Bdellovibrio bacteriovorus: one gene and its partner. The protein of the gene in region 2 interacts with the protein of the main gene of each other region in a pairwise test. Links are inferred from orthologs where the notes say so. Each region holds a gene or a part of one and is shown on either strand. Other genes may lie near its edges.

Region 1 (4,691 bases), 1.6 Mb from region 2 along the record:
ACTTCCGAGCGCGACTCGCGCCAGTAAAGACCGACTTTTTGCAGGTTTTTTTGAAGCTGTCGATACGCAGGGGATTTGACCTTTTTTCGGTGCATCCACAGGTGCAGTCCGGTGACGGAAGCCGAGGGGATCCAACCGATGACATAGGCGGCGGCAAGTTCGGGGGCCATAGAGGTCCTTTCAAGAACTTTGTAAGCTTATTCCTTTGGCTGATTCTTAGCAAGCCTGGGCCCGGGGGTTTGAGGCAGCAAAGGGTTGCGGGGCAAAATACAACAAGGGAGGTTTCTATGAATCCGAACATCAATGAGTTCCTGGACTTTCTGGATAAAGAAGACGACACGGATTATGGCGACTTCAAGCGCGAGGTGGACCTGCATTTAATGCAACTGGCAGAGTCCTTGCGTCCGCTAAGTAATGAACAAGTCCTGCAATTGCGCCGCATGCGCGAGCAATTACTCTGGTCCTATAAGGACGACATTGAAGAAATGCGCTCTCTGCTAAAGCAGGAGGTCAGTCACCTTGAGGATTTTGGACCTTCCTAGATTTTTCGCGCTGCGTGTTTCCAAGCGGAACACCCCCTTGTAGGCTTGAAGGACTGACGGAGGTCCTTCATGTCCACTTTGGCGCAACAGGAGTTTTGCATTACTCTCAGCGATTTGGCCTCGTTCATGGAGATTCCTCCAAATCAAATCAAAGCCAAGGCTGAAAAGACTCTGCAACGAAAGATCAAATCGCCGTGGCTGCTGCCGGAAGAAGCCCGTCAACTGTTGCTGGCAGAGGGGTACAAATATCCCCACAAAGTCATTTCCATTCAAATGCTGAAGGGTGGGGTGGCGAAGACCACATCCGTCCTGAATATGGGCCTGCGAGCCGCCATGTACGGGGCACGTGTTTTGTTTGTGGATCTGGATCAGCAGGCGAATCTGAGTTTCGCCTTGGGGGTGGAGGACGAATCCCTGCCGGTCTGGGTGGATATCGTTGAAAAAAAGAAGAGCATCGACGAGTGTGTGCGCTTTATCGAGCCGCATGTTGATTTGATTCCGTCCAGTCTGAACAATTCAGTCTTGGACCGGGTGTTGCTAAACTCCAATCGCAACTGGTCTTTGGCGGTGAAGGCTCCGCTGGAAAAAATCAAGCACCGCTATGACCTGATCCTGATCGATACTGCGCCGGCCTTGAGTGCCACGAACACGGCGGTGACCGTGGCTTCCGACGAGGTGATCTTGCCGGTGAATCCGGACAAGTTCGCCTTTATGGGCCTGCAAAAGAACTTGAGCGAACTGGAGGACATCCGCAGTGACTTCAGTCTGGAGTTCTCGCGTAAAGTTCTCTTTACCAAGTTCGATGGACGTGAGAAGTTCAGTCATGAGCTTTTACAAAAGTGCATAGAGTCTTTTGAAGACTCGCTGATGAAGGGTTATATTCGAACCTCAGCCGAGGTGAAGAACACCGTGCGCTCCGGTAAAAGCCTTTATGCCGGAAAGTCTCCGATCAAAGCCGACTATGATTTTGTAACCCGCGAAATGTTGGGATTTGTTTAAAAGGAAGTAAACATGCCAGAGATCAAACATTACGACGCAAAGAAGAAGCATCATCATCCAAAAAAACGCCGTCCTCACCACGAGGCTCAGGCTGAAATCGACGAAGCCGCCGAAATTCGCGGTGACGCCGAAGAAATCATCGACGAGGCTCATGCTACGATGAGCGAGGCCCAAGCAACGATGGAAGCCGCTGATGAAATCAACACCGAAGCGCAAAACGAAGGCGTAAAAGCGGATGAGTCCATGCGTGAAGCCAAAAAAATGGTTTCCGAAGGTGCCCCGGTTTATTCTGAAGACACCGTGGATTCTGACATTCATCATCCTGAAGAAAAGGTTCACTTGGAATTCTATGGCAGCGAAGTGATCCGTCAGAAAGCCCCGAAAGTGATGGAAATCGCCGACACCGTGGCTGATGAATGGAAGAAAGACGGGCAGTTTGAAGGTTTGCCAGTTGGAAACCCGATCGCCCAGATGGCAGCAGCAAAAGCTTTGCGCACGGCCAAGGATGTTGATAAGAAGCTTGAAGAAAAAGGCGTCTATGCCATGGCTAAAATGGGCATTGACCTTATCAAATCAAAAATCGAAAAAAGAAATCACTAAAGAATGTCCCGAGAAAAACGCATCCGTGAAATCCTGACCCAATCCCTGGCTCCTCAAGAGCTAGGGGTGGAAAACGAAAGCCACATGCATTCAGTGCCACCAAATAGCGAAACTCATTTCAAAGTTTTGGTGGTTTCTGACTCATTCGAAGGCAAGTCTCGTATCGACCGCCAACGCATGGTTAACGATCTATTGAAGTCGGAACTTCAATCAGGCCTGCATGCTCTCACGCAAAAGGCTCTAACGCCGACTGAATGGGCAACACAAAAAGACACTCTGAACTTTGTCTCCCCAGAATGCCTGGGCGGCAGCAAGCACGACAAAAAATAAGCACGCAGGTTCATCTGCGGAGCTGCCGGCGCGAACCGCCGCAGGCGGCGGCAACTGAGCCCGGACGGCGTGCCCCAGAGCTGCAAGCAGCCCCAGCCCGTCATCAAGGCCATCCCCGCATCCATCGGGTGCCAGTTCTATTCGTCGAATTGATTGAGTTTGGATTTAAGCTCGCCCAGAAGGCGTTTGACTTCCTGCAACTGCTCTTCGTCAGGGGACACCTTGTTGGCGGCCTCTTCTGTCAGAGTTTCCCATGTGTTGAGGGCGTGCTTCAGGTCAGAATTCAGGTTGCCGAACAGCGACTTTTTGGACGACGGCTCACGCTTCTCCGGCTTTTCCGGGGAATTCGGCGTGTCAGTATTCGAATTTTGCTGCCGCTCTAGGTTGTCGCCACTCATTAAATACTAATTTCTATCCGTAAATTCTAAGCTATTGCTTAATTTTTGTGCCGGAAACCCGGCTTTCTATCAGAAGCGCATCCTGCGCTAGGGGCGATAGTGTGATAAATGGAACTCCATTTGACAAGCGTTTTCGGGCTGGTAAATTACTTCGTTTATAGACGAAGTCAGGGCCGAAACCGGTCTTTTTAGGAGTGTGACGTCATGTCTCAAGAGATTATCTACACAATGAAGGGCGTAAGTAAAGTATATCCTCCACAAAGATATGTGTTGAAGGATATTTATCTTTCTTACTTCTATGGCGCCAAGATTGGTGTTTTGGGTCTGAACGGCTCTGGTAAATCCACTTTGCTCAGAATTATGGCAGGCGTGGACAAGGACTTCCTGGGTGAAGCCTTCCCTTCCAAGACAATGAAAGTCGGCTATTTCGAGCAGGAACCTCAGTTGGATGAAACACTGACGGTGAAAGAAAACATCTTCGCCGGTATGGGCGAGTTGCCGAAAGTAATGAAAGAATACAACGCGATCAACGACAAGTTCTCTGACCCGGATCTGGATCCGGACGAGATGAACAAGCTGATCGAAAAGCAGGGTGCTCTTCAGGAAAAACTGGAAGCCCTGGGTGCCTGGGACGTCGATCAAAAGATCGAAATCGTGATGGACGCTCTTCGTTGTCCAGATGGTGATTTGCCGGTGACGAACCTTTCCGGAGGTGAAAAACGCCGTGTGGCTTTGGCCCGTTTGATCATGTCTGAACCGGATATTCTGCTTTTGGACGAGCCGACGAATCACCTGGATGCGGAATCCGTGGCGTGGCTTGAACAATATCTTTCCAAGTTCCCGGGAACTGTGATCGCGGTGACGCACGATCGTTATTTCCTGGATAACGTGGCTGGCTGGATCCTTGAGCTGGATCGCGGTGAAGGCATCCCTTGGAAAGGCAACTACACTTCCTGGTTGGAACAAAAAGACAAGCGTCAGGCGAACGAAGCCAAAGATCAGGCCCGCAAGGCCCGTACCTTGGAAAAGGAATTGGATTGGATCCGTCAGGGCGCGAAAGCCCGTCAGGCAAAATCCAAAGCTCGTATCTCGAACTACGAAAACCTGTTGAAGGAGGCTTCTCCGGAAAAAATCCAGGAGATGTCCATCTATATCCCGCCAGGACCTCGTCTGGGCGATATCGTGGTGGAAGCCCACAACATCACCAAAGCCTACAACCACAAAGTTCTTTTGGATGACGTGAGCTTCACGATTCCAAAAGGGGCGATCGTGGGTGTGATCGGTCCGAACGGTGTGGGTAAATCCACGTTGTTCCGCATGATCACCGGCAAAGAGCAGCCTGATTCCGGCACATTCAAAGTCGGTGAAACAGTGAAGATCGCTTACGTTGACCAGACTCGTGAGACTCTGGATCCGAACAAGTCCATTTACGAGGAACTGTCCGGTGGTGCTGATGTGATCCAGTTGGGCACGCGTGAAATCAATGCGCGTCAGTACGTTTCCTGGTTCAACTTCTCGGGTTCTGACCAGCAGAAAAAAGTCGGTCAGTTGTCCGGTGGTGAACGCAACCGTGTGAATATGGCAAAAATCCTGAAGCAGGGTGCGAACTTGTTGCTTCTGGATGAGCCGACGAATGATCTGGACGTCAACACCATGCGTGCGCTGGAAGAAGCATTGTTGGAATTCGGTGGATCTGCCGTGGTGATCTCGCACGATCGTTGGTTCCTGGATCGTGTGTGCACGCACATCATGGCCTTTGAAGGTGATTCCAAGATTGAATTCTATCCTGGCAACTTCACCGAGTACGAAGAAGACCGCAAAC
Region 2 (4,906 bases):
AGGGTGTTCGTTGAAGTGGCTGTGCCGGCGGCGTTTTTCGCAGTGACCGAGAAGTGGTAGGTCGTGCCGTTGGTCAGGGCAGTGATGGTCTTCGCCGTTGTCAGCGAGGTCCCGGCCGAGGTGGTGATGTTGCTTGCGCTGGTGCCGTACATCACGGTGTAGGACGAAGCTTCCGGGCTGGCGTCCCAGGTCAGCGTCACTTCGGTGTTTCCTGGGATCACAGTCTGCAACTCAAAGGCGCCGGGCGCGCCCATGTACGGATAACTTTTTTCAGAGGTGGAATCCACCGTGCCGATATCATTGCTGGCCGTGACGCGGAAATAGTAAGTCGTGCCCGGCACAAGTCCGCTTTCAATCACCACCGGGGATTTGGTGGCTTTGATGGAATTGGTGTAAGTACCAGCGGCAGTTCCGTATTTCAGTTCGTAAGAAGAAGCGCCTTTGGATGTGCTCCAGGAAACCAGCAACTGGTGATCAAAACGCTGAATGGTCGCAAGATTGAATGCGCCCGGAGCTTCGCTGGAAGGTTGATTTAACGGATCTTCCTCACCCAGAGGTTTGGTACACGAAACGCACAACAAAAATAGAAGAAGTATAAACTTACGCACAGCTCTTTCAGTCTATCAGTGCAGACGGGAAAGAGCCATGGCAGCAGGTCCTAGGGTGGGTCTAGATAACTTTGCCCGGATTGATGATGTTGTCCGGGTCGAAGACTTTCTTAATCCCGCGCATAAGCTGGATTTCAGCTTCAGAACGAGTGTAGTTCAGGAAGGACTTTTTGGTCAGACCCACACCGTGTTCGGCAGAGATGGATCCTTTGTACTTTTTAACCGCATCAAAGACCATCACGTCGACCTTGCGGCATTCCTTGACGAATTCTTCCTTGGTCATGCCCTCGGGGCGCAGGATATTGATGTGCAGATTCCCGTCGCCAATGTGGCCGAACCAGACCACTTCCCAGTTCGGATAAGCCTTGGACAGGACCTGGTCCAGGTCTTCCATGAACGGCGGCACCTTGGAAATCGCCACAGCGATATCGTTTTTGTACGGGGAATATTTCGCCAAAGATTCAGAGATGTCCTCGCGGTATCTCCAGAAGGTCTTGGCTTGAACTTCCGATTGGGAAATCACGCCATCCAGAACCCAGCCTTCTTCCAGGCATTTTTCAAACACACCCAAAGCGTGTTCCTGGTCCTGTTCGTTGCGGGTTTCAACTTCCGCCAGAACATAGAACGGGCACTCGGTCGCCAGCGGAGCCGACAAGCCTGTGCTGTCCAAAACCTTGCGCAAAGCTTTGTCCGAGAACATCTCAAAGGCCACCAGCGGAGTTTTGGTTTTGAATTCCGCAAAGATTTTCATCACGGCATCAAGCCCGGTCACACCCATCACCAGAACATTCATTGGTGGGGGATTGGCAGCAAGCTTGATGGTGGCTTCAGTGATAAAGCCCAAAGTTCCTTCAGATCCGATGAACAGGTGGCGCAGATCATAGCCCGTCGCATTTTTCACCAGGCCGTTATTCAGCTCCAGAACTTCGCCCGTGCCAGTCACTACAGTCAGGCCGACAACCCAGTCACGAGTCAGGCCGTAACGAACGACTTTGATGCCACCAGCATTGGTTGCGATGTTGCCACCCATTTGGGAGGAACCGCGGGCTGCAAAATCCACTGGATAGAAAAGCTGTTTTGAGTGCGCGAACTGCTGCAAAGCCTCCGTTACGACACCCGGTTCAATCACCACGGTTTGATCCACGGAATTGAACTCTTTGATTTTGTTCATTTGATCAAAAGACACGACCACTTCGCCGTTGGTGGCGACCGCAGCCCCGGAAAGACCCGTGCGGCCTCCGGAAGGGATCAGAGCGATTTTGTTTTGACGGGCCCATTGGACCAGCGCAACCACATCGGCGGTGGAGTGAGGGAAAACAATGGCGCTGGCTTTGATGTCGAAATAGGTTGTCCAGTCCCGGCCCCAGTATTTCAGACTCTCTTCGTCGGTTTTGATTTGGTCTTTCTTCAAGATGCTTTCAAGGTCGCGGAGAGCTGTGGTGGACATGTGCTACAATCCTATTCTTCGTTGATCGGGCGGTGATAATCTTTCAGAGTTCTGATTCTAAAGAAAGCATAGACGGGACACAAGCCCCAAGCGGCCGTGATCAGACCATAGACCCCAATGTACGCCCAGAAAGGACCGCCTGCCACAGCGTAAGCGGTCAAACCCACGCCGAACAGAAATCTTAGAATGCGGTCCCACAGGGCGACATTGCATCTCATACTACTTCAGAAGTTCCTGAAGTTCGCCGGACTGGTACATTTCCATCATGATGTCGCTGCCGCCAACCAACTGGTGGTTGATGTAAAGCTGTGGAATTGTCGGCCAGTTGCCGTACTCTTTGATGCCCTGACGGATTTCGTCGTCATCAAGTACGTTCACATCGTGGAACTGAACGCCCATATCCTGAAGGATTGCGCATGCACGAGCAGAGAATCCGCACATAGGGAACTGTTGAGTCCCTTTCATGAACAATACGATTTTGTTACCTTTAACAATCTGATCAATTCTTTCGTGAGTCGTTGCCATTTTTACGGTCCTTTTTATGATTTAATCTTAGTCTTGATTGAAAGGGCATGAACCTCTCCGGTCTTCAATTCTGGACCAAAGCAAGCCATGACGTTCTGGTGCTGCTGAATGCGGGTCATGCCGGCAAATACAGTGCTTTCCACGAACACTTCCCAGTGATCCTGAGTTCCGGTCAGATCGAAAACTTCGATCGTGGATTGAGGATAATGCTTCTCTAAACGCTCTTTCATTTGTTCTGCTGTCATAGAACGGGAAACTAGCAGAGGGCGCCCTCCCTGTCCAGCCTTCGCCAAGGCTTCGGTGGGCAGCCAGCGGTCCCATCCGGCAAAGCCTTAGCGACGGCGGATTGATTGATGCAGGCCGTCGATGTACTATAGGCCCATGTTTGGACCGTCCTTCCGCCTGATTAAGATATTCTCTCTGGTATTGCTGACTGTGCTCTTCTATTTCTTCGCAAGAGCCGAGTTCCTTATTTGGAATTGGAGTTTATTCAAAAATAAACCCGCTCAGGACATTTTGTGGTCCTTCATAGTGGGCCTGCGCTTTGATGTGGCGGCCATTCTGACTTTGACGGCACCGTTGCTGTTGCTGGCCTTCGTGCCCTGGCCACGGGCCTGGAACGGTCTTTGGGCCACGGTCACCTGGGTGGCTTTCAGTGTTTTGCAGGTGCCATTCCTGATTCTGAACCTGGGCGACACCGAATTCATCAACTTCGTGGGCCGTCGTTTCACTTTTGACAGTCTGTTTGTGGTGAACGAAATCCCCGGTAAAGTCTGGAACTTCGTCAGCAGCTACTGGCTGCTGTTTTTGGTGAACACACTCATTGTGTTGCTGTTCGTGCTTTTGGTGCGCAAGGTGACACTTGCTGGCTTTGAAAAACTGCAGTGGACCGTGCACAGCCGAAAAGACAAAGCCAAACTGTGGCTGGCTCACGGGTTTCTTTGTTTTGTGGCGCTGGCGATTTCAGTGATCGGAATTCGCGGTGGTCTTCAGGCCAAACCCGTCAGCTTCGTGAACGCCAATGTATTCACCGCCCCTTTGTTGAACAATCTGGTGCTGAATTCCACCTTCACCTTTATTAAAAGCTACGGAGCCAAGGGTCTTAGCAAAGACAAGTACTTCAACGACCAGCATGAAATGCTGTCATTGCTGAATGGATCTTTGCGTGGCTCCCTGATGGAGGGCCGCCGTCCGAAAGCCCCGCAAAATGTGGTGATCATCATTCTGGAAAGCTTCGGGGAGGAATACATCGGCCCGGTGAACGGGAAGTCCTACACGCCGTTTTTGGATTCTTTAAAGGCCCAATCCCTCAGCTTTGAAAACGCCTATGCCAATGGCCGCCGCTCCATCGAAGGGGTGGGGGCGATCATGGGCGGGATTCCGGCGCTGATGAATGAGCCGTTTATTTCCTCGCACTTTACTTCGAACTATTTCCTGGGTTTGGGGACTCTACTGACGCCGGCGAAGTATTCGACGAGCTTCTTTCATGGCGGTCACAACGGAACGATGTACTTTGATTCCTTCATGCAAAGTGCCGGGGTTGAAAAATATTTTGGTGCGCGCGAATACGGTAACGGCGCCGATGACGATGGTGTGTGGGGTATCTGGGATGAGCCCTTCCTGCAGTGGATGCTGACAGAAGTAGACCAGTTGCCTCAGCCGTTTATGACTTCGGTGTTCACGTTGAGCTCGCATCAGCCCTACAAGATTCCGGCTCAGTATCAGGACCGTTTCAAAGAAGGTCCGATCGAGATTCTGAAAACGGTGGAATACACGGACTTTGCCCTGGAAAAGTTCTTTGCCGAGGCCGCGAAAAAGCCGTGGTTCAAAAATACATTGTTCATTGTGACAGCGGACCACGCTTCCATGCACTACCGTCCCGAATATGAAAATGAACAGGGAAGCTATCGCATCCCGCTGTTCCTTTATCATCCGGGGTACAAGTTCCCGGAAGTGGACACGAAGATGGTGGTGCAGCAGATCGATGTTCTGCCGACGGTTTTGGATTTCCTGGGAATTTCTGACAAGGATCAGAACTATCTGGGCAGTTCCATCTTCATTCCTGGCGACAAGACCGCGGTGAATTTCATTGATGGTCGTTATCTGTTGTTTGCAAAAGACTATTTCCTGCGCTGGACACCGGGACACGGCGAACCACAAATGTTCGCCATGTCCGACCGTGCGACCGAGCACGAAATCCCGGCCGATCAGCCGGGCACTTCGCCGCGCCGGCAGGCGCTGGAAAAAAAGCTGAAGGCCACCATCCAGTACTTCAATGAAGGCATGTGGGACAATAAACTTTATTACCCTTCAAAATAGCGAAACA

What was found. The genes of interacting proteins can lie anywhere in the genome.
Region 1: the proteins of grxD (region 2) and B9G79_RS12175 interact in binary tests that used the Escherichia coli proteins (3 or more experiments, as listed by UniProt). The link is inferred for Bdellovibrio bacteriovorus from one-to-one orthologs.

Annotation. Positions count from the first base shown.
Region 1 is NZ_CP020946.1:2,534,466-2,539,156, reverse strand. The notes cover bases 1,084-3,807. They hold B9G79_RS12175 (BolA family protein), read left to right. Parts: upstream 1,084-2,144; coding sequence 2,145-2,471; downstream 2,472-3,807. Other genes in these bases: ettA (energy-dependent translational throttle protein EttA), read left to right, coding at 3,074-3,807; B9G79_RS12170 (hypothetical protein), read right to left, coding at 2,609-2,869; B9G79_RS12180 (hypothetical protein), read left to right, coding at 1,554-2,141; B9G79_RS12185 (ParA family protein), read left to right, coding at 1,084-1,541. Also shown: B9G79_RS12195 (hypothetical protein), read right to left, coding at 1-170; B9G79_RS12190 (hypothetical protein), read left to right, coding at 288-542; more of B9G79_RS12185, read left to right, coding at 612-1,083; more of ettA, read left to right, coding at 3,808-4,691. UniProt on the Escherichia coli protein: Transcriptional regulator that plays an important role in general stress response. Has many effects on cell morphology, cell growth and cell division. Acts by regulating the transcription of many genes, including dacA (PBP-5), dacC (PBP-6), ampC and mreB.
Region 2 is NZ_CP020946.1:978,511-983,416, forward strand. Bases 928-3,866 are described here. They hold grxD (Grx4 family monothiol glutaredoxin), read right to left. Parts: upstream 2,581-3,866; coding sequence 2,275-2,580; downstream 928-2,274. Other genes in these bases: B9G79_RS04805 (FAD-binding oxidoreductase), read right to left, coding at 928-2,055; B9G79_RS04810 (YgaP family membrane protein), read right to left, coding at 2,067-2,273; B9G79_RS04820 (BolA/IbaG family iron-sulfur metabolism protein), read right to left, coding at 2,595-2,810; B9G79_RS04825 (LTA synthase family protein), read left to right, coding at 2,962-3,866. In the rest of the region: B9G79_RS04800 (fibronectin type III domain-containing protein), read right to left, coding at 1-608; more of B9G79_RS04805, read right to left, coding at 670-927; more of B9G79_RS04825, read left to right, coding at 3,867-4,899. UniProt on the Escherichia coli protein: Monothiol glutaredoxin involved in the biogenesis of iron-sulfur clusters.